4 regions of the Sporomusa aerivorans genome follow, and region 2 is predicted to be linked to each of the others. Evidence: riboswitches for the same ligand, from Rfam matches in the RefSeq annotation. Region 2 holds a riboswitch; each other region holds the start of a gene.
The links. A riboswitch is a leader RNA that binds a small molecule or an ion and turns the genes downstream of it on or off. The one in region 2 is predicted to bind cyclic di-GMP.
Positions count from the first base shown of each region.

Region 1: linked by a shared signal. The riboswitch ahead of SATMO3_RS04370 (methyl-accepting chemotaxis protein) and the one ahead of SATMO3_RS24985 (methyl-accepting chemotaxis protein) in region 2 are both predicted to bind cyclic di-GMP.
Region 3: linked by a shared signal. The riboswitch ahead of SATMO3_RS27475 (autotransporter domain-containing protein) and the one ahead of SATMO3_RS24985 (methyl-accepting chemotaxis protein) in region 2 are both predicted to bind cyclic di-GMP.
Region 4: linked by a shared signal. The riboswitch ahead of SATMO3_RS02700 (methyl-accepting chemotaxis protein) and the one ahead of SATMO3_RS24985 (methyl-accepting chemotaxis protein) in region 2 are both predicted to bind cyclic di-GMP.

Region 1 covers NZ_CP156926.1:964,357-970,377, forward strand. Annotated here, with positions in the region: gene SATMO3_RS04355 (Tm-1-like ATP-binding domain-containing protein) at 1-925, shown strand, start outside; gene SATMO3_RS04360 (phosphoenolpyruvate hydrolase family protein) at 898-1,725, shown strand; gene SATMO3_RS04365 (HD domain-containing phosphohydrolase) at 1,959-4,136, shown strand; cyclic di-GMP riboswitch class I at 4,194-4,281, shown strand; gene SATMO3_RS04370 (methyl-accepting chemotaxis protein) at 4,382-6,021, shown strand, end outside.
Region 2 covers NZ_CP156926.1:5,213,362-5,219,382, reverse strand. Annotated here, with positions in the region: gene SATMO3_RS24990 (metallophosphoesterase) at 165-1,319, shown strand; cyclic di-GMP riboswitch class I at 1,784-1,869, shown strand; gene SATMO3_RS24985 (methyl-accepting chemotaxis protein) at 2,007-4,040, shown strand; gene SATMO3_RS24980 (hypothetical protein) at 4,328-4,822, shown strand; gene mutT (8-oxo-dGTP diphosphatase MutT) at 5,127-5,513, opposite strand; gene SATMO3_RS24970 (hypothetical protein) at 5,688-5,840, opposite strand; gene SATMO3_RS24965 (hypothetical protein) at 5,939-6,021, opposite strand, start outside.
Region 3 covers NZ_CP156926.1:5,775,854-5,781,874, reverse strand. Annotated here, with positions in the region: gene SATMO3_RS27495 (TonB-dependent receptor plug domain-containing protein) at 1-894, shown strand, start outside; gene SATMO3_RS27490 (hypothetical protein) at 1,036-1,479, shown strand; partial or broken gene SATMO3_RS27485 (DUF1643 domain-containing protein) at 1,776-2,057, shown strand; gene SATMO3_RS27480 (Fic family protein) at 2,338-3,102, shown strand; cyclic di-GMP riboswitch class I at 3,595-3,697, shown strand; gene SATMO3_RS27475 (autotransporter domain-containing protein) at 3,893-6,021, shown strand, end outside.
Region 4 covers NZ_CP156926.1:584,597-590,617, forward strand. Annotated here, with positions in the region: gene SATMO3_RS02695 (CDGSH iron-sulfur domain-containing protein) at 1-192, shown strand, start outside; gene SATMO3_RS02700 (methyl-accepting chemotaxis protein) at 370-2,355, opposite strand; cyclic di-GMP riboswitch class I at 2,483-2,568, opposite strand; gene SATMO3_RS02705 (GNAT family N-acetyltransferase) at 2,676-3,161, opposite strand; gene SATMO3_RS02710 (mechanosensitive ion channel family protein) at 3,466-4,554, shown strand; gene SATMO3_RS02715 (hypothetical protein) at 4,619-5,083, shown strand; gene SATMO3_RS02720 (ketopantoate reductase family protein) at 5,224-6,021, opposite strand, start outside.

The DNA.
Region 1 (6,021 bases), 2.2 Mb from region 2:
CATGCGGGCTTTGCCGGTTGGTGTACCCAAAGTAATGGTTTCCACGGTGGCTGCCGGCGATGTTTCCATGTATGTGGGTTCAAGTGATATTTTTATGTATCCTTCCATTGTCGATGTGGCCGGTTTAAACTCCATATCTACCAAAATCTTTACCAATGCGGCACTGGCAATCGCCGGTATGGTTAAGTTTGAAGTAAACAAAGTGCTGGACAAGAAACCATTAATTGCGGCTTCCATGTTCGGGGTGACAACGCCCTGTGTCAACCAGGCCAGGGAATATTTAGAAGAGCAGGGCTATGAGGTCCTGATCTTTCACGCCACAGGCACAGGCGGCAAAGCTATGGAGGCACTGATCAGGGACGGCTATATTGAAGGCGTTTTTGACATTACCACCACTGAATGGTGCGATGAACTTATGGGCGGCAACATGGCCGCCGGGGATAAAAGACTGGAAGGGGCCGCCCTTAATCAAATCCCGCAGGTTGTCTCAGCCGGCGCCCTCGATATGGTAAACTTTGGACCAATTGCCACGGTTCCGGGTAAATATAACGGACGTAACTTCTATAAACACAATCCGACGGTCACCCTGATGCGAACCACTGTTGAGGAAAACCGGCAGCTGGGTTTGGCGATTGCCGCAAAATTAAATATGTGCACAGGCAAGGCGGCGCTCTTGCTGCCGCTCAAGGGCGTCTCGATGATTGATGCCCCCGGACAGCCTTTCTACGGTCCGGAAGAGGATGCCATGCTGTTTAAAACCCTGAAGGAGAGCATAACCAATCCGCTGGTTGAAATCATCGAAATCAATGCCAATATCAATGACCCTGAATTTTCGACTGCAGCCGCGCAAAAACTGGTCGCGATGCTTAAGGAAAAAACAGCTAGGAGGCGTTTGTTATGTTGCAAACCAGAAGTGAAGTACTGAAAAAGCTGAAGGCGGAAATTGCCGCCGGTAAAATTATCGTCGGGGCAGGGGCCGGGGCCGGCATATCGGCTAAAAGCGGCGAAGCCGGCGGCGTTGATCTGATTATTATCTATAACTCCGGCAAATACAGAATGGCCGGCCGGGGCTCACTTGCCGGACTGTTATCCTACGGCGACGCCAATAAAATCGTTGTGGAAATGGGGGCCGAGGTGTTGCCGGTGGTTAAGCACACCCCAGTTTTGGCCGGCGTGTGTGGTACCGACCCGTTCCGCATTATGGAAGTATTTTTAAAGCAGTTGAAAGAGCAGGGTTTCGCCGGCGTGCAGAACTTTCCCACGGTGGGTCTGATTGACGGCGTATTCCGGCAGAACCTGGAAGAGACTGGCATGGGTTATGATCTGGAAGTGGACATGATCAAAAAAGCCCATGAACTTGATATGGTGACCTCGCCCTATGTTTTCGATACCGAGCAGGCCGTAAAAATGACCAAAGCCGGCGCCGACATCCTTGTGGCTCATATGGGTTTGACGACCAAGGGCACGATCGGCGCCAAAACAGCCCTGACGCTTGATGATTGTGTGGCTAAGGTCCAGGCTATCTGCGATGCCGGCAAAGCGGTCAATCCGGACATAATTATATTATGCCACGGCGGTCCTATCGCCGAGCCGGAAGACGCCCGGTACATCATTGCCAACACCCATGATGTGGAAGGTTTCTTCGGTGCTTCCAGCATCGAGCGGTTTGCCACCGAAGTGGGGATCAAGCAGCAAACCGAGGCATTCAAGGCCATCAGGAAATAAATTCCGATAAGATCAGACGGGCTCCTGCTGAATTATGGATATTTCAGCAGGAGCTTTATTTTGTGCGGAATATGACTTTTTTGTGAAATAGCTGGCCGGAATGATTTTACGGCACTATTTCTATATTTTTTACGGCAAACTATAATTTTTACTAAAGGATTTTGTTTTTTGGCAGCGAAAGTAACTCAGTTATTATTGTACTTGTATTTAACTTATGATCAAGGAGTGCAACCATGTCCAGCTATCTAAAAAAAACAGGAATAGTGCAGCGATTGCAGCAGCAGACCATAGGCACACGCTTGATGATTCTAACTTCAGTGATTCTAATTACAGTAATAATCAGTTTAGGCGTACTGTATATCTGGCACGAGCGGGAGCTTAGAATCCAGGAAAGCAAACAGTTTCTGGATAAATCAGTAGAAGAACAGGCGCAGTCGATAAACGATTGGTTTCGTGATCACTCCAATACCGTGGCGACGGTAGCCCAGCTTTATTCGGTACGTCACCTCAACACAGAGACTATGCTGTATGATTTCAATGCGGCGCTGACCAGCAGTAAAGATTTCAACGGTTATGTATTTGTAGACAAAGGCGGGGTAACTAAAGTGGATACTATTGCCCCTCCTGGCACTGACGTTAGCAATCGCGAGTATTTTCGCCTCGGTATACAGGGGAAACCGGCTATTACCGAAATTTTGGTCGGGCGGGCTACCGGTGAAAAAGTTATCATATTCTCCCAACCGGTAATGAATAATGCAAACAACGTAAGTGGTATTGTTTTTGCAACCGTTTCTGCCCGAAAATTAGAAAATGTAATACAAGAATTTGAATTTGGACAAACCGGCAGAGCTTATTTGATTGACAAAAGTGCTCATATTATTGCCCAGACAGGTTCAAATGGAACTGGTAGCGAAAGCATGGAAAATAATGAGGGATACTGGCGGGCAAAATCAGGATTATCCGGGGCAGACCGCTATATCAATCACAGAGGCACCGAGGTAATAGGCGCATATCAGTGGGTTCCGGACAGAGACTGGGTATTATTAATAGAGATAGATGAACAGGAAGTTCTGCTACCGCTGTATACTCTCATTCAAAAAGCTGTTATTGGCAGCGCCATCATCCTGTTGTTTGCTTTATTGTTAACCTGGTTAATGTCCAAAAGTATTCAAAGACCGATACTAATGCTGCTTTCTGCGTCCCAGGGAGCACAATACGGCGACTATTCACATACAATCTCTGAAGAAAAATTTTCCTTTGCGCCTGTTGAAGTCCGCGGCTTGTGCAATGCCTTTAATATCATGCTGGGAACTATTAATGAACACATCGCACTTCTATATGACCGCAATGCGGCGTTGATTGTTGCCGAAACTAAATACCGCAAGCTGAGTACACAGGACCAGCTTACTCAGATTCACAACCGGACCTACTTTGAGGAGGAAGTCAGCCGTCTGCAGTCTTTGCAGCAGGCACCGGTAGGGGTTGCTATCTGCGATGTAGACGGCTTGAAACTTATTAACGATACCTTGGGCCATAAAGCCGGCGATGATTTAATCCGGGCGGCTGCCAACAGTATTGTCCAAAGTTTTTCTTCTCACGTGACAGTAGCACGGATCGGCGGCGATGAATTTGCGGTGATAATGCCTGGCGCGGAGTTAGACGAAGTACTTGCCGGGATAAAACGTCTGCGGTCTACGGTGGATGAACATAACAGGATACATCCTGAACTTCCGCTGGCAATCTCGACCGGTGGCGCGGCTGCAACCAAATTGCCGCTTAAGCTGGAAGACGTCATCAGTGAGGCTGATAACCATATGTACCAGGAAAAGAACCGCAACCGGGCGCACAACCGCCAAATGCTGCTGACAACACTAATGCAAACTGCCGGCAAAAATGACCACGGCTTTTTCGACCATATCGAAGGCGTAAAGAAATGGGCGCTCAAGCTGGGGAAGGCACTGCTTTTAGATGATCAGGCGTTACGCCAGCTCGAACTTGCAGCCCACTATCATGATATAGGAAAAGTGGGAGTTCCCCGGGAGATTCTTGTAAAATGTGGTCAATTAACGGAAGCGGAATGGGTGCAAATAAGGGCGCATGCAGAGCTTGGCGGGCGTCTGGCGAAAGCAGTTGCCGAACTTCTTCCTGTAGCCGAATATATTACCAGCCATCATGAACGATGGGACGGTTCCGGTTATCCGGATAAAATAAAAGGAGAGGGCATTCCTTTAATTAGCAGAATAGTCGCTATTGCCGACTCCTATGATGCTATGCAGCGCAATACCTCATACCGTAAGGCGGCTTCACGGGAGGAAGCAAACCGGGAAATGCAGGCTCATTCGGGAAAACAGTTTGATCCCCGACTGGTGAGCTTGCTGTTAAAAACAGTAGAAAAAGAATGCAACATTTAAGGAGGATTTTGCCAATTTGTCCCGAAATATGTAGAAAAGGAACAGAAGTGTGTTTCAGATCAAATTCAGCAAACTTATCGAAAGATAAGGACGCAAAGCCGTGGGTCTACAAGCTGTGTGTGCTCAGGATTGCCAGGTTGCAGTTAGTTGCATTCCGGCAATCTTTTTTCATTTTCATTTAAGACAGGATAGTAAGAATAGTAACAGCAACAGTTCAAGAAAAAAATGAAAGGAAGGTTATTGTTATGAAAATCACCAGTATGAAAACTAGACTTCTCTTAATTCTGTTGCCCTTTTTGATTTTAACCTTTGGATTATTAGTAGGTGTCAACTATTATCGGGCGGAGCAGGCCCTGTCGGCGAGCGTGGAAGAGAACGCAATAGCGATTGGGAATGATTACTCTAATCGTATCGAGGCTTATGTTCAGGGGGCAGTGCTGCAACTGGAAGCATTCTCCACCAATAAAGGCTTGTATAATCCGGCCGATAAGAAGCAATTGCAGGAGACTTTGCAGGATTGCGCCAAGCGGCTGGGCAACCTGGAAAATGTAACCTATATTGCTACCGACGGTTTGGCTCTGCGTCCTGACGGAAGTACTACCCAACTGGGCGAACGTGCATATTTTAAACAGGTTATAGCTACCAAAAAGGCGGTGGTTTCCGAAGTTCTTATTTCAAAAACCACCGGCAAAGTGGCTGTGAATGTGGCGGTACCGCTCCTTTACGGCGATCAGCTGACAGGCGTATTAACGGGTACAGTATCATTGGATAAGTTGACAACGCTGATTAAAGACATGCGATTTCTGAGTACAGGGTACGGCGTTATTGCCGACAATAGCGGCAAACTTATCATCCATACCAAATTACCGGACTTGGTTGGCAAATTAAATTTTACCGAAAAGAAAGTTGATCCGGCACTCAATGTAAAAGAAACGGAACTGGATGATCATTTTATCAGCCTGTTTAAAACTGCTGCCCAAACCGGCAAGCCGGTACGGGGGACTTACAAGTTTGTTGACGGGATAACCAAGGTTGGTGTATTTACTCCCATTCAGCTGCCGGGCAGTAATCCCTGGATCTTAATTGTAACGGCGCCGGAGGCTGAGGCTGCACAGGCGGTAACTTCATTGACATACGCCATGCTGACCGGGTCGTTCTTCTGCCTTGTTCTGGCTGCGCTGTTTATTCTTTATCTCAGTAAAATTCTTTCAAAGCCGATTGCCTTGATCAGAGACGAATGCCTGCTGCTGGCGCAGGGGGACCTACGCGATCAGCAGGGCAGGGTCTTGTCTCATGATGAAGTGGGACAGTTGGCGCAGGGGTTTCGGGACATGCGCACCAGTCTGCGGACTCTGGTCACCAATGTTCTTTCCCAATCGGAATTGCTTGCCGCTTCCAGTGAAGAACTGACGGCAAGTGCCCATCAATCGGCAGATGCCGCTAATCAGGTAGCCGGCTCGATCACGGAAATTGCCCGGAGCGCTGAAAATCAGGTTGCAACAGTTAATCAAATCACTGCGAGATCCCGGGCAATGGCCGAAGAAGTAAATCAGATTGCGCAAACAGCAAAAGACTTATCGCAAATTGCTGAAGACACTGCTGCGGCAGCGAAACAAGGCCGTACGTCTGCAGAGCAAGCCGTAACGCAGATGAGCGAAATCGGGGAGAATACAAACACTACGCAGGCGACTATCGGTGAATTAAGCAAAAGCTCTCAGGAGATCAGGGAAATTGTCACACTAATATCCTCAATTGCCGGGCAGACCAATCTGCTGGCTTTAAACGCCGCCATTGAAGCGGCGAGAGCGGGAGAACAGGGGCGGGGCTTTGCCGTTGTCGCGGATGAGGTCCGGAAGCTGGCCGAGGAATCCAGTCACGCTGCAGG
Region 2 (6,021 bases):
GGAGTTAGTCTCCCTTATCCAGGGACTTAGCCACTCGCCTGTGCCCGTAAGGATATATCTCCACTTGTAGGAGTGGGAGTCTTAGCGCGGGTTAGTCGGCGGATAAAGGGAAATAATACAGGTATAGAGAAGTTTGATAAAAAGACACTGACAGGGAGCTATTTATGAGTTCATTTTTCATTGGTATTTTGAGCCTGTTCTTTTTGCTGTATTCGGCCGCCAATTACTATGTGGGCCTGCGGTTTTTCCAGTCCTTCCGCGGTGTTATGGACCACCATGCCTTATTATACTGGTCTTTTTATGTACTGGTGGCTGTTTCCCCATTTGTCGCGAGACTGGGCAGAACCTACTTCCCCGGTTTTTTCAATGAATGGATTACCGTGCTTGGCAACTATTGGCTGGCGGCACTGTATTACCTGCTGCTTTGCTGGGCCGTTGTTGATATCCTGCGGTTAATGCTGCAGGTGTTCCTGGTTATGCCTGTTTCTTTAAAACAGCCTCCCGCCATTATGGGCTTCGGGGTGCTGTTCGCCGTAATCGGTTTGCTGGCCTATGGGGTCTGGAATGCGAATAATCCCCGCGTTCATCACTATGATGTAGCTATCAGCAAAGCCGTACCGGGTATGTCAGGTCTGCATGCCGTAATGGTATCCGACATCCACCTGGGTGTGATTGTCGATAACAAGCGCCTCGAAGATCTGGTAAACCGGATCAATGCGCTGGAGCCTGATATCGTGTTTTTGGCCGGCGATACCATTGACGAAGATGTCAGCCTGTTTGTGGAGCAAAAGATGCCGGAAGTCCTGGGCAAGCTGCGGACAAAGTACGGTGTATATGCTGTTATGGGAAATCATGAATATCTTGGCGGCAACGGCCAGCTGGCTGTGGAATACCTGCAGCAGGCCGGCGTCAAGGTGCTGCGGGACAGGTATGAAAAAGTAAATGACCAGTTCTATGTGGTGGGGCGGGATGACCGCATGCTGGAAAGGCTGGACGGCAAAGGCCGGCTGGCGCTGGCAGAGGTTATGAACGGGGTGGAGCGGAATAGCCCCGTAATTTTACTGGACCATCAGCCGTTTAACCTGGGTGAGGGGCAGCAGAACGGGGTTGACTTGCAATTGTCAGGCCATACGCACCATGGCCAGTTTTTTCCCAACAATCTAGTCACCGAGCGGCTGTTTGAAGTCGACTGGGGCTATTTGCAAAAAGGCAGCTACCAGGCCATCGTTTCCTGCGGTTACGGCACCTGGGGACCACCCATCCGGATAGGAAACTACCCGGAGCTTGTGGATATAGCTATTACTTTTGAAGCTAAATAACTTTACTGCTGCGTCTAAGCTTTAGCGTAGACCGCAGCAGCGGATTATGCCGCTAAACCGCTGTCATGCCGAAGGCGGATAGCGGTTTACTTATTCTTACAAGTAAAAGTTATATTCCGCAAATAACATATCTGATTATTACTAAGATCCATTATAAAGGGGATTTGTATTAAAACGGAGAAATAATTAATAGATAAAAAATATTTTTTCGCTGGCAGCATGAGCAACAGTCAGACAGCTGGGAGAAGCAGGCTAATGATAAGAATAGCAAAGCATAGCCGGCAATAATTATTATAGAGAGGAGGAGCAATGGCAGCTTGGGACGTGTTTCGCAGTGAGGGAAAATGAGTATTCAAAAGCAAATGGATGTTAGCGGTAACAACAGCTATTGGGAGTGTGGCTAAGGGCTGTTACTATCGGTAATACACTATTTGGATGCAAGTGGTCCGGGAGATTTTAGCCCTGCCAATATTGGGCAAACTTACCGAAAGATAAGGACGCAAAGCCATGGGTCTAAAGAGACAGTATCTATGATTGCCAGGCTGCTGATCGGGAATAAACTAAATTTGTCAGCCGTAGGTGGCAGTCATCAGGCTGGCACTTTTTTATTGGGTTAATCACATTTTTTGAACGTAAACAACTAAAATCGTAGCAACAATCGTAACAACATATGAAGGAGTCAACGTGATGAAAATCAAAAGAATTCAAACCAGGTTACTTATTGTGTTATTACCGCTTATAATAGCCATTTTGGGAACCTTGTCAGGGGTAAGTTACTATTTGGCGACAGAAGCTTTGAGTAAGAGTGTGGATGAAAATGCCAGGTCCGTAGGTACCGACTATGCAAACCGTGTTCAGGCCGATATGGAAAATATGCTGGGACAGCTGGCTGACCTGGCTAGTACGCCGGCAGTCCGAACCGGTGCGGACAAGGGGCAAATTGTTCAAGCCTTGGCCGAAACACAAAATCGGCTGAATACGTTTGATGTTATGATTTTTGTTTCACTAGATGGCGCCGGCATTTCTCATAAAGGTGCTGCCGCCAGTTATGCTGAGCGGGATTATTTTAAAAAAGTTATAGCAACCAAGAAGCCGTTAGTTTCCGATCCGCTGGTTTCGAAAGCTACCGGTAAACTGGCGGTGGTTTTGGCAGTGCCGGTCATGGACCAGGGGCAGCTAAACGGAGTGCTGGTCGGGACTTTTTCCATGGAACGACTGACAGAAAAAATGAAAGAACTAAAATTCCTGGAGACCGGTTACGGTCAGTTGGCTGATAACGGTGGTTTAATCATTGCCCATCCCAAACGACCGGAATTTGCCGGGAAGCTGAACTTATTGGAAAAAACCATCAATCCCGAACTTAATTTGCCGCAGCCGGAAATGGACAGCCGGCTTATTGGTATTTTTAAAAAGGCGGCACAGGATGGACAGCAGGCCAGAGGCCTCTATACGTTTGTGGATGGTGTGACCAGAATCGCCGTAACTACGCCGCTTGAACTGCCAGGCGATAAGCGCTGGGTCATGACGGTGGCCGCGCCGGAGCAAGAAGCCACCCGGGCAACCGATACCCTTGCGCATACCATGCTTATTCTGGCGGTCGTCTGCTTAATCCTGGCGGTTGTGGCCATCGTGTTCGTTGCCCGCCATATCGCCAAACCGATTGGCGTTATTCTCGACGAGTGCCAGTTGCTGGCGCAAGGTGATTTGCGAGAGCGGGCGGCCAAAGTTGCGTCAGAGGATGAAATTGGACAGTTAGCCCAAGGATTCCGGCAAATGCGGACACAACTTAGAGAATTGATCGGTAAAGTACATAACCAAGCTGAACAATTGGCGGCCTCCAGTGAAGAACTGACTGCCAGCGCCGAACAGTCAGCCCAGGCGGCAACCCAGGTGGCGGTTGCCATTACCGAAGTGGCCACAGGCGCCGGTGGTCAAATGGCGAATGCACATGAAGCTACCGGCGTGGTCGAAGAGATGTCGGCCGGTATTCAGCAGGTGGCGGCTACAACCAATGCAGTGGCCGGCCAGTCAGCGCAGGCTGCTGCCAAAGCACAAGAGGGCAGTGAAGCGGTGCATAAAGCGGTATCGCAGATGGCGAATATTGAAAGCACGGTCAACAGCTCAGCCAAGGTAGTCGCGGAATTAGGCGAACGTTCCCAAGAAATCGGTCAAATAGTGGGTACTATTGCCGGTATAGCCGGCCAGACCAACCTGCTGGCTCTTAACGCAGCCATTGAAGCAGCCCGGGCGGGCGAGCAGGGACGCGGTTTTGCCGTAGTGGCCGAGGAAGTTCGCAAGCTGGCTGAGCAGTCGCAGGCAGCGACAGAGCAGATTGCCGCGCTGATTAGCGGTATCCAGGGCGATACCGAAAAAGCCGTACAGGCCATGGATGCCGGCACGCGTGAAGTGAAGGTCGGAGCCGAAGTGGTTACGACTGCCGGCCAGGCTTTTCAGGAAATCGTGGGATTGGTCTCGCAGGTATCTGAGCAGGTTCAGGAGATTTCTAAGGCGATTGACCGTATGGCTGTCGGCAGCCAGCAAATTGTCGGCTCGGTCAACCGGATTGATGAGCTGAGCAAACAGGCAGCCGGCGAAGCTGAGACTGTATCGGCAGCAACTGAAGAGCAGTCGGCTTCCATGGAAGAAATCGCGGCGTCCAGCCAGGGACTGGCTAAGCTGGCAGCCGAATTGCAAGCAGTAGTAGGCAGATTCCGGTTATAGAAATCCCTTAAAATATAGAGCTTTTTTCAGGAAGAAATAGACGAGTATAAAGGTATTCGCTCAACAAAAAGATGATGCTTATGAACGCCGATGAAGCAAGTTTCCATAAATTAGATTTGTAGGTTCGATCAAGCATTTGTTATAATAAAGTTGATTCTAAGAAAAATCTAAAGAAAATCATGTAAACTAATTTAAAATTAGTTTACATGGGTAAAGTACTTACCTAAAAGCTTCATCAAGTTGAAGAAGGTTATGGTGGAGCTGTTACAATTTGAGGAGGGTTTTCAATGAAAAAGAGTTTACTTATTTTGGGGGCTTTTATTACTATGAGCACGGCCACATGTTTTGCCGCTCCGCTCAACAATCTGGATAACGAGCAAACGGCAGTAGGCTTAAGCGGTGACACCTTTTATATTGAACATAAATTTGGTGATCGCTTTACGCTTGGCTATCAATCCATTGATCGTGATTATTATGGTGATATGAAAGACATTTACGGGCAGTATCAGTTTACTAATAATCTAAGAGGGATAGTTGGTAACCGGGATTTTGATTATAGTGATTCATCCGTGTACCTTGGTCTTGGTTTGAATGGGTCATTGGCGCCGCAGCTTGATGGCTATGCATCGTTCCTTGCCGGCGATGAATTCAAAGAATTGCAAGTGGGGGCCGGCTATAAATTAGCCAGAAATTTAGATCTCAATGTTACATATAGCAATTTTATGCCTGATCACGGCAAAGACAAAGATGAATTTGCCGTCGGCGCAACCTTTAAGTTTTAAACTATTGTAATCAAGCTTTGCCAATATATATAAAATCCGCCTTATTCCACATTCGCCGGAATTAAGGCGGATTTTTATCTTTCTATTACACTTGCAGTCGAGTTGAACGTGTTCAGGCTTACTCTTCTATCCTGTGATTAACCCGCTCTAAGACTCCCCCTTCTGTAAGTGGGAGTAAGAGTGGATAAGTCCCGGGATAAGGGCAACTAACCTTCAGATGGGGTTGGGTTAAAACCCCACCTGAAGCTAGGTTTACTTTATCGAGTTTATTTATTCTTTTAAGCTGAAGGATAAGCAACTATTGCTAATAGCTATTACCTTGCAGTTTATTAATGAACGGAATATCTGCCGGGGCAAAATCGAATTTCTTAAGATCCTCAATATTAACCCATTCAACAGTATCGTGGGAGCGAAGCTCGATTTCGCCGGATAGCCAGGCAGACCAGAAGGCGTATAGGCGTATAGTTTTAGCGGGGTAATTATAGATGCTTTCCGCAAAGAAATCACCAACTACTATGCCGATACTCAGCTCTTCTTTTATTTCGCGGCGCAGGCATTCCTCGGGTGTTTCTCCCGGTTCAATTTTACCGCCGGGAAATTCCCATTTGCCGGCCAAGGGATCTCCCGGCGGACGGCGGGCAATGAGAATATTCTCTTTATGCTGGATTATGGCAGCTGTAACTTCTATCATGATATTCACCTGGCTTTGATAATAGTTTGCTGTAAATCTCAATGCTTCTAGCTATTCGCAGGGTACCGAAGCTCCATAAACTTTTGATCATAGATTTTAAATGCGGCATCGCAATAAACCTCCGGAGTTCGGGTAAATAGCGTTATTCTCCTTAACTTTACTAGCTCGGGATGGCTAACTACGACCTGAATTATCAATCGCCCGCTGCGTTGCTTCCCGGCTGCGGCCTATACCCCAGTAGGATTCACCGGTTATGAATTTGTGAATTGTATCGAGATCAAGTAAAGTTTTGTCTGTTGATATTATATAGTCATCTTTCTGCCACATAAGATGTTTCCCCCTAAGTCTAAGTTTGCCGCAACTCAATATCCTCCATACTTCCCGGCGCCTGTAAACTCTAAAGAGGGCAGTAGGATAAGGAGCAGCTAATCTTTGAATTTAACAAACACCACATAGTAAGCAATGGAACAAGCGATGATAGTTGTGACTAAAGCGGGCAACCAAGTGA
Region 3 (6,021 bases), 560 kb from region 2:
AATTATTCCGGCGGCATGGGGGAGGCGAAATCCAACTACCTTTGGTGGGTAACTGCGATGCAGGAGAACGCAGACAGTAAATTCACATGGCAGACCGCTCTCAAAAAACAGCTTAATGAGCAGACTACTCTGCGGGCGACCTACGGTACTTACTACCGCTTCCCCAACCTCTACGAGCTGATCGGCGACGGCGCCTTTATCCTGCCGGTCCCTCCCAGTTCGACTGTAGCCGGTGCTGCTGGGCCGGAGCATGGCAGACAGTGGGACCTCGGGATACAGTGGCATGGCGAAACGTTTAAGGCTAAGTCTGACTGGGCTCTCACCTATTTTGGCCGCCATTCGTACGACATGCTTGAGCTGTACCGGATGGGTCTGACCTATATGTCCTACGTGAATGGCGGCGAAGGCAGGGTCAATGGTGTGGAACTGGAAGGTAAGCTTAACTGGGACCGCTGGGATTTGGACTTGTCAGCTACCTATATGCAGTCCAAGGATTTGCAGCGAATAAAAAAGATGTATTATCTCTATCCGAATGGCAACTACGGCAAATCACTGGAGAACTTCGCCCCTAAATGGGAGGGGCTGCTACGGCTGACCTACCGTTTCCCTGGTGAGAGGCTCTCGCTTTTTAACGAAATCCGCTATGTAGGCGAAACGAATGTGGATGATGAGGTTGACTGGAATACCTCTTACACCACGGTCGGACTGGGCGCCAAGTATAAGTTTAGTAAAGACACCAGACTTACCGTAGGTGTCAATAACATGTTTAATAAGGTCCCTTACTGGAAGACGCTGTATACAGGTACTGGATATGATCCCTATTACTATTACGGCACCATGAAGTATCCGCTGGCAGGGCGGACCTATTACGCGACTGTACAGTGGGACTTTTAGGAAATAGTGCAAATAGGCAACAATGATATATTTGGTCAATAATGTGTGTACCGATGCATGAAGGAGGCTTTTTAAGTCCGACTTTCTTATATTTTGTTTCTTCCTGTTGGACGATTATAGGATCAGACCAGGAGGTGAACGATGGAACAACAGAAAATTGATCAACTGACGCAAAAACTGCAATGTACGGCTATCATCCGAACTAGATCCGGCAAAGCACAAACGAGGCTCTGGAGAACTGTACAACGGATGCCGATACTTCGTAGGAACAAAAGATCATTGATGCTCTGGGAAGCTATGTGGCGTTTGCCGCGAAGTGCCGGGGTACAGGCCCCGAGGGCAATAGTCGATAGAAGAAAATCCAAATCTTCCGCCCTGTATGACTCGCTCAGCTTGACCAATATCGGTCTGAAATATGACTTCAACAGTACAATCAAATTGACCGCCGGCGTCAATGACTTGTTTAACAAAGGACCCGAACAGTTGTGGCGCAGAACCGGATACGGTCCATTGGACAGTATCGGCAATATAGCCTATCCGCAGCAGGACCGGACCTATTACGCCACCGTACAGTATTTCTTCTAGACAGAGCCTTCAGCAAAACGCTACATCGCTAAGCCTGGGCGCTATTTTGTCCAGGCTTAGCTGCTTAAATACTGCCAATAGCAATAAGAAATTTAGCTTGAGGGGCTATTCTGGGTGTGTGTTTGGGGTCAGGCTTTGTGTTTGGGGTCAGGCTTGATTTATAGCAAAATTGAGTTGTTTTTCTCGTAATCTTGCAATAGTCGCATAAATCAAATTATTATTAACTCAAGCCTGACCCCTGTTTTCTATTCCGATGGGATGCTGGTTGACCCTACGACGATGTATGTACTAAACAATCTATATCGTATGGTTTTGGCACGGCGGAGATCGTCAATATCTTTTCTGCTGTGGACGGCAGGAAGAGCCTGAAGAATGAAATCGAACAGGGAATTTTGGAACAGATTTTGGCATCGGCAGAACGGGTGGATGTCATCATCGTTGTCTGGGGCAAAGCGGGAGATACTAGCAAAGCGGTTCAGAAAAGACAGGAATATTTTCTGGAAAAGCTTGGCGAGTTCGAGGACAAAATGCAAATGATTGGCTTTCATCCTTTAGCTCCGCGAATGCGACTGAGGTGAAAGTTAGAGACATTTCGCAGAAAGAAAAGTGTGTAATCAATATCGGCAGATACATCAGATAGTGATTAAGTATAAAGTAGGGTAGTCCATCGACCTATCTGGATGATGGGCTATTAGGATTTTTATAATATGTACTATATAGGTCGTTAGCAGGTAAGAACATAACTGAGAAGGGTGTCTAGTGTAAAGTAAGCCAGTTTATGGTAAAATATAAGTAGTAATTTAATTGAGAAATTGGCGTCAGCTCAGAATATAAACTATCTGGGATGGATTTATTAAAATGGCTTGGGAGGTGATTCTACTGGATTATCCTGCAATACTGAAACAAATAGACGAAAAAAAGGCTTTACTGGACAGTAAAAGGCCATTTCCACGCCATACGCTGGAAAGTTTGAGAGAAAAGCTACTAGTTGAATGGACATATCATTCAAACGCTATTGAAGGTAATACCCTAACTTTGTCAGAAACTAAAGTAGTTTTAGAGGGAATCACCATTGGCGGGAAAACTCTGCGCGAGCATCTTGAAGTAATTAATCATCGAGAAGCAATCGGTTATATAGAAGAGATCATCACAAAAAAGGAAGACCTGTCTGACTGGCAGATTAAGAATATCCATGCTATTGTCCTAAAGGGCATATTGCCCGAGAGCGCTGGTGTTTACAGACGAGAAAATGTTTTCATCAGTGGTGCTGAGCATATACCGCCTGACTATGTACAGGTTCCTGCGCAAATGGCTGAGTTGCTGGAATGGTATAAGGGAGAAGCACAGAAGCTACATGCCGTTGAAAGAGCGGCTATTCTGCATAGCTGGTTTGTTAAAATACATCCCTTTGTGGATGGTAATGGGCGTACAGCAAGATTACTGTTAAACTTTGAGCTTATGAAAAATGGATATGTACCGATTGTTATTAAAAAAGAACAGCGGGTAGAGTACTATGATTCTTTGGATTTTTCCCATGTGAAAGGGGATTATAGCGGATTTGTTAAATTAGCAGCTCAAATTTTGGAAGATACTTTTGATTTTTATATCAGACATATTGGATAAGGTGTATTAATGGTATTGAAAAACAGGTACCTACTACTAGCTACCGTGGACTGACCATTCACGCAGGACGGACCGTAGCGAATATGGATTTGTTTACTCGAAGAGTGGAAAAAGCCTTGTGGAACGAAGATACGCCGTTTGGTAAATGATCGCTATAGCTGAGTTGGTTGATTGTGTTGAATGATTGTAAAGCTGACTTGCAAGGATTACCCAGAGATGCCGCCTAAATGGGCGGTTTTTTCTTGTCTAACTTTAAACGGTAATAAGTGATATAAAAGATATTACGGATACTCTGCATAGCGCAAAATACCAGGTAATTAATATTAAACATATAATTATAAAGAATTATAAAGAATTATAAAAAAATATAAATATTTAAAAATAATGCAGGAATTTGGCGATTTATGGTATAAATATTAAAATATTATTTAATCAAATGATTTGCTGACCGATTAAAATAATTCTCAGATGATAAAGAAAGACAGTTTTAGATTGGTGTTTGGGCAAACCTGATGAAAGCCAGGGACGCAAAGCTATGGGTCTAAGGATGAGATCATCTTAATGTGATTTCATCTATGATAGCCAAGCCGCATTAGTGTATTTTGCTATGCGGCTTGGCTTTTTGTATCATTTCCTTGTAGAGGATGTTTATTATGTTGATGTAGCAGAAGTGATCAGGCAATGTGTGTTATATAGCTTATGAAATATGTATGAAGCGTACAATGTTCGCACAACGAGGAGGTGATCTCAAGAATTATATACAGCCAGATAAAATTTTAGGGGGGTTCATATGGCAGATTTATCAAAAGTCGATTTTGCCTCAGATCAGCATTCGCTACTCAATCGACCTACCCGGATCAAGCGACGCTTTCTTCTCGCTTCTATCACTCTAGCCTTAACCCTTTCCTGGGGCGGGGAGGCGCTGGCTAGCGACGAGATCATTGACACTGAAACTCGTACCATCGCGGCGACGACAGCCTATCCAGGTCAACAGCTTATTGTCGGTTTGAACAACACGGGCGTGCTGACCGTTTCGGGTGGCGGAACGGTCGATAATAGGACCAGTACGATCGGATACAACGCTGGCAGCAATGGTACGGTGATCGTCACCGGCACGGGTTCGACGTGGACGAATCCCGAAGATCTTGATGTCGGTGGGAGCGGTACGGGCACGCTGACCATTTCGGATGGCGGAAAGGTCAACAATCAGAACGGCACGATTGGACACTACGCCGGCAGTACTGGTACGGTGACCGTCACCGGCACCGATTCAACGTGGACGAATAGCAATGAACTCGTCGTCGGCTGGAGCAGCACAGGCACGCTGACCATTGAGAATGGCGGAACGGTCAGCAGTACGAACGGCTTTCTCGGAGCCCGCGACGGCGGCAACGGCACGGTGACTGTCACCGGCGCTGGTTCAACGTGGAACAACAGCAAACAACTCATCCTCGGTTACGTCGATCCGAGCGGCAGTTCAACGGGTGTACTGACCATTGAGAATGGCGGAACGGTCATCAATACGGATGCCCGTATCGGACTTAGCGCTGGCAGCACTGGCACGGTGACCGTCACCGGCGCTGGCTCGACGTTGACCGATAACGGCACCAGCCTTCGTGTCGGCCGGGATGGCACGGGCACGCTGACCATCGCGGAGGGCGGCCTTGTGACAGTCGGCACGGAGACGAACGGTGCGTATAGCGGCACCCTCGCCATTGCTTTTAGTACCGGATCAACTGGCACAGTGAATATCGGCGCTGCTTCCGGTTCCGCTGCCGTCGCAGCGGGAACGCTCAAGGCGGCAGCGGTCGAATTCGGCTCTGGCACCGGTAAGCTGGTGTTCAACCATACAAGCACCAATTACTCCCTTGGAGCCAACATCTCCGGCGCAGGACAGATTATTGCCGAAAACGGCGTAACAACACTCACCGGCAACAACACTTATACCGGCGGCACAACCATTTCTGGCGGCACGCTTGCAGGTATCGCCACCAGCTTCGGCAGCGGTGCGATCGCCAACAACAGTGCTCTCATCGTCGATGGCAGCGGGACCCTGACGAATACGGTCTCCGGGTCGGGCAGCTTCACCAAGACCGGCAGCGGAACGCTGGCGCTCACTGGCAACAATACTTATACCGGCGGTACGACTATCTCTGGCGGCACGCTTTCCGTCACAACCGATAACCTGATGGGTAATGTTGTCAACAACGCCACGCTGCTAATCGATCAGGACACGGATGGCACGTTTGCCGGCAATATCTCCGGCTCTGGCGATCTCGTAAAGGATGGCACCGGCACGGTGAACATGGCCGGTACTCTGACCTATACTGGAGCGACAACAGTGCTCAACGGTCAGCTCGTCGGCAATACGACGGCTCTTGGCGGTTCCGTTGCGAATAATGGACAGGTTGCGTTTGATCAGTCGTTCGCTGGTACATATAACAATGTTATTTCCGGTACTGGGAGCCTGCTAAAGAATGGAACCGGCACCGTTATTCTCACCAATGATAATACCTATACTGGCGGCACGACCATTTCCGGCGGTACGCTGCAAGTTGGCAATGGCGGAACTACGGGGTCGATCACCGGCGATGTTGTCAATAACGGCGTTCTGGCATTCGATCGTTCCGATGGCGTGACCTTGAGTGGACAGATCACAGGAGCAGGCGCGATCCGGCAGCTCGGATCGGGCTTGGTATCGTTAACGGGCAATAGTGGAACGTTCACAGGTACGACCACGGTAGAGGCGGGCTCCCTGAAAGTGAACGGGACGCTGGGCGGCGTGCTGGATATCCAGACAAGTGGCCGCCTTCAGGGCACCGGCACGGTCGGCAACCTCACCATGAACGGGGTAATTGCACCTGGCAACTCAATTGGCACGCTCAATGTTGCAGGTGATATCACGTTCAATACGGGCTC
Region 4 (6,021 bases), 1.9 Mb from region 2:
AAAAAAGGAGAGACTTATTATTGGTGTGCATGTGGGAAAAGTGCTACGCAGCCGTTTTGTAACGGCGCGCACCAGGGAACCTCATTTGCACCGGTTTCTTTTGCTGCCCAGGAAAATGAGACTGTCTATCTGTGTGCCTGTAAACATACGAAAAATCCTCCTTTCTGTGATGGAACTCATAACAGCCTCTAAATTGCCATGGCAACAAAGCTTCTAATAATTTCGGCGGAAAAAACTGCATAGACAGGCAGTTAAGAAAAGAACCAGCTTTTTTATAGCTGGTTTCTTTTCTTCTGGTCAACACGGACACTGTCCTTGTATTTTGTTTGCTATGTGGAACAAGGTTCTTGTCCCCAGTCTTGTTTTATGTCATGATATGGTGAATTTCCGGGTAAGCGCCCGCACATTCTCCGACATTGTCTGTAATTCCTGACTGGACGCGGCGATTTCTTCCAAAGCGGCGCTTTGCTCCTCTGTAGCAGCCGACACAGACTGAACATGAGCGGCATTTTCCCGGCTTATCCGGTCAATATTTTCCATCTGGCCGGCGATCTGTGCACCGGCGGAAGCCATTTGCTGCACATCCTCGGCGACACTGCCAATGCCGGATTTAGTTGTTTCAATCAATGCGACAATTTCGCCGAAAGCCACTCCTGCGGCCCTGACCGTCTCGGAGCCTGACTGCACTTGCCTGCTTCCATCCGACATAGCAGCTACCGCATTGCCGCTGCTGGTCTGCATCGCCGTAATAAGTCCGGCGATTTGGGCTGCCGCCGCTTCGGACTGCTCAGCCAGTTTCTTTACTTCCTCGGCGACGACGGCAAAGCCCCGGCCGTGTTCGCCGGCCCTGGCCGACTCGATAGCGGCATTCAGTGCGAGCAGGTTGGTTTGTTTGGCGATACCGGAAATTGTATCGATAATTTGACCTATTTCACCGGATTGTTCGCCCATCTGCCCGACGACTTCGGCAAGGTTGGCCACCGTTGTTTCAATGGCATTCATTTGCCGGACGGCCAATTCAATTTTGGTGTTGCCGTCCTCGGCTGCCTTGGCTGTTCCCTGTGAATTGTTCACAACCGCGTCGGTAACGGACACAATATGCTGCAGCTTGTCGGAAATGGACTGGACCAACAGAGTAGCATCATCCACCGCCTGGCGCTGCGTCTCCGATCCCGCTGCCACCTCGCCGGCAGACAGGGCGATCTGCCCGGATGCCTCGGCGCTTTGCTTCGAACTTGCCGCCAACTGATCGGCGGAAATGGCTGTGGCATCAGCCGCATCACCCGTTTGCCGGATCAACTGCCGGATATTTTCCGCCATTACCTGAAAAGCTTCCACCAACTGCCGGATTTCATCCTGGCCTGTATAAGTAACGGCAGGAGTAACAATATGCCCGCCGGCGATTTGCGCTGCAACCGAGGATATAGCGGTTATCGGCCGGCTGATTCTCCGTACCGCAAAAAAACCGATTAAGGCGAGCAGAATGCAAGACAGCAGAACGACAACAATAATCAGGTTGCGGAGATCATCCGCATTGGACATGGTTTCCTCAATATTCTGGAAGGACAACACCGCCCAGCCAGTCTGACCGACAGGGGCAAAAGCCGTCAATTGCCGTCCCAGGTATTTGGTCTGCGCTTCCTGTGATTTAGTCATATCAATAACGTCCTGTTCGTTAAACAGTTCATGCTGCTGTGACTTGGTCTCATCACGGCTGTCCGTTAGATAATAAGATTTCTTATCAAGTACAACGCCTTTACCGGTATTGCCGGCATTAAGCCCTTTAGCCAATTCGGTTACATTGCCAAGTTTCAGATTGCCGCCGATATAGCCGATAATCTGTCCCGCGTTATTTACAAGCGGCGCAACTACCGGTGCTGTGGCCTGCTTGGTGAAGGCGGAAACATAGGTATCGGAAATCACCGGCTTCTGCGCGGCCGCCACATCTTTATACCACTGGCGATCGGAAAAATCCTTTTTACCGCCAAAATCGGTTTGCGGCCACGTATTTTTTATCTGTCCCTGTGCATCCACGCAAAAGACCAGTTCAAACATGCCATTGCCCTCATAAAAGGAACGTAGCACAGCGGTTTGATCCTCCGAACCGAATGCAGCGGCATACGGGGTTTTCGCCAGGGTGGCAACACTGGCCTGTCCGTCATGCAAATACTGCTCCAGGCGGTCCGCCACCCGAATGACATGATCCCTGTGCGTGTTTTTCGTCATGGTATCTAAAAGTGAATTAGCCTGCTGATTGGCCGTATAGCCGATAATTAAAGCCGGAATGATTGCCAGAATCACCAAAAAAAGACTCATTTTCCCCTGTAAGGTCGTAAAAATACTGTTAAGTCGCATAAATCGTCTCGATCCTCCAATTTTCCCCTATGGATTGTCAGTCTGTGGGCCTCAACGACAGCTTCAATGTCGTCGCACCTCCCGCCATATTGCCGCAGAAAAAAATGCCAGGGCACACCAAAAACATTAGTGCAACCTGGCGATCATAGATTTTTTATCTGTAGACCCATGGCTTTGCGTCCCACCCTTTCGGATGGTTTGCCGACAAATTTCATGGAATTTTTTCCCTAACTAATAATAATTTCTCCGTACAACTATAAAATCCTGTAAAAAAAGCAATATCATTTTTAACTTTATGTAAAAATATGTAGTTATAAATCTTAGAAATAGTCGGGTATAACAGCCGCATTAGCTTTTATCAATTCATTCCATACCAATTCAGTGCAATGTGCCATACAAACGCTTTTTTCGTATTTTTGCAGCTTTTCAGGCAAGCTTTGAAACCCGAATTTTTCATAATACGCCGGCTTTATATCAGAGTACAGAAAAATAATTGTGTTGTCGCCTGGGATCAGCTTTATGCACTGTTTTATGAGTTCGGACCCGTAGCCTTTGCCTCTGTGGTTTTGCGAAGTCAGTATGGACCCTAAGCCGTAGACATTCTTGCCAAGGAGGCTTTCTAGCCGCAGCAAAACCGTCGAACTGGCGATCTCGCCGTTTTCCTCGATGACATATCTTATGCCGATGGCATCATCCTTACTGTTATCAACGCAATATTGTTCAAAAGTTCTATTTTTACTCCATTCTTTATACCCTTCCTGAAAAAGAAAAGGTATTTCTTCTTTAGCGGCCTCCCGGAAGATCATTGTCATCGCTCCTTACTCTGTATGGTTAGTTACCTGAAACTGTAATTAAATATCAAGATATTCGTTTGTTAGAGCCTGTTTTCCTTTGTAGCGCGGTTGTGCTTGGCAGATCAATTTACTAATCGCTTACTCCAAATATATAAAAATCTTGAACCGGAAAATAAAAACTTATATAATAAAAGTAAGTTGTTTGTTCTTTAATAACGATGCCTGATAATTGCCGGCAGCGGGTTGGAGCAACCAATTTCTTACACCGGCTTTTTAACCATTTGGCTTTAACTATAGGAGGAGGGGAGAGGATACGATGCAGTTTGACATACAAATGCCTGAGCAATTTTATATGTTATTGCCTTATGTGACAAGCTACATATCTTTGTATAAGCTAGCCACAGCCGCTGCAATATTTCTTGTTTTCTGGGGCTTCAAAAATTTATTTACTAATTACATTTTCCATTTTGTTCATGACAATCTTTGCAGAAATGAAGCGAATCAGGATTCTTTTCTCCTTGTTTTGCGCAACCCTGTCAAAAATTTGATTGTTCTTACCGGCGGGTATCTTGCTTTGCATAATATTGTGCCAAATACATTTGATTTTTTGCTGAACAATATATTCCGGACAGCGGTCATAATTTTGTTTTCAAGCGCAATCTACGACCTGATTGGTTATTATGCAGTAAACCAGTCGGAAATCCAGCGGATTTTTAACCGCGAAGTGGATAAAATTCTAATCCCTTTCCTTTCCAAGGTACTAAAATTCATTGTGCTGGCATTAGCCTTTGTGGCTATAGCCAGTACCTGGGGCTACGATGTAAACGGATTTATCGCCGGACTGGGGCTGGGCGGCCTGGCTTTTGCTCTGGCGGCAAAAGACCTGCTGGCTAATATTTTTTCCGGAGTTATTATTATAACGGACAAGCCGTTTAGTATTGGCGACTGGGTAAAAACCAGTGAAATTGAAGGAACCGTGGAAGATATCAATTTTAGGAGCACAAAAATACGGGCTGTTGATCAAGCGCTGGTCACTGTACCAAATTCTAATCTGGTCAATGCTCCCATTATCAATTATACGAAACGGACCATGCGTAGAATTACATTTCAGTTGAAAGTACGTTATGACACACCAGCAGATAAACTGAAAGCATGTATCAATAAAATTGAAGAACTTCTCCAGTCTCATCCTCAGGTTGATCAGGGTACAATTATGGTAAAATTCGATTCCTTTGGCGATAGCGGTCTGGAATTACTTCTGCACTTTTTTACCAAAACCATTGTGTGGAAAGAGTATTTGGCTATTAAGCAGGACATCAATCTAAAAATCATGGAAATCTTAGAAGCTGAAGGAATAGCGTTCGGGTTGCCCGGCACCAGTGTTTATATTGAGAAATCTGGCTAAATGCATAATCCCGTCCGCCTGAATATATCCTGTGTTCATGTTCTTAGAAGGGAGAATAGCTGATATGAAAAAGTCTGTAGTATTCGTATTGATTGTCTGCATGACAGTATTGCTAGGTTCGACAGTAGCTATGGCGGGACCGGCGCCGGCCTTAACCAAGGTTGATATTCATGCGTTTACGGCGCAAAACTATAATTATCAGTGGCAATTTACGCCGGACAACTATCCAAAAAGCATGAACGGTTTTGCATTCTCAGGTCCTGAGCTATATATGAATGTTATCTATACCGGCATGCCAAACTGGAACCTGACTTTCATCAAGGTAAATGGAAAACAGTACAAGCATTCACAACTCTTTGAGAAACAATTCTTTATTACCGACATAGGAGGCATTGTCGGCGGTTATGAGATCGTTTACAAAATACCGCCAACATATCTGGGGAATTCTAACACAATCACCGTCACTTCCCGCGGAACAAACAGCGGAGCAGCTGACAATATAGCAACTAATATAAAATTTGTAAAATAAATGATCCAAGAAAGGCTGCCTTCAATAAGGCAGCCTTTTTTAACAAAGTATAGTCCCATCTGAAAACGCGAGGCCTTCCGTGGTTGTGATTGCAATGTCGCGTAAAATACCGGCGATTTGGCGCTTATGCGGAAATCACCCTATAATCCCAATTCATAAGGCTTAATTAGACCATACAGTGTTTCAATAATTGGCAGTTCTAAATTTTTCTTGGTAGCAAGACGAATTGCTGCTCCCTGGAGACTTTCAACTTCAAGGGGTAAGCCTTTCTTTAAATCTTGATGCATGGAAGTTGTGGTTCCTTTCGGATATTTTGCTAAAGACTCAACCTGCGATGACACAAAATTATCAGGTAAATTGACTCCGCAAACTCCAGCAAGGCGAGTCATTTCGTCCAAAGCACGGCGAAACATTTGTCTGGTTGCTTCATTTTGATAAATCAGATCGGTTGTTAGGTTGCCGGCCGTAGTTACTCCGGAAAAAACGGTAATAAAGGCATATTTACTCCAAATCTCTTCCCAAATAGTTTGACTATAAACTATTTCTAAATTAGCCTTTGACAATATCTGTTGTAATGTAAGACAAAAATCTATTTGGGTAGGAATAATTTCACCAAAGATTAGCTTATGTAATTTGTTTGTATGCAAAATGGTTCCATGGGAGTCTAAGGTCGCGTTAATTTTACAGTTGCCAGCAATGACGCTTTCTTTGCCAAATTCCTTTGCCAAGCTTTCAAAATGCTCAACCCCATTGAGTATCGGAAGAATTCTTGCCCCTTTCCTGACAAGGTCCTTAAGTTGAGGAAAGCAGGCTTCTAACTGATAATTTTTTAGGCATAACACGACCAGATCGCAATGGGGTATATCCTTAGTATCTAAGGCAATTTGAGGATCCCTGATGACCAAATCTCCAAGTACGCTCTTAACTACCAAACCGTC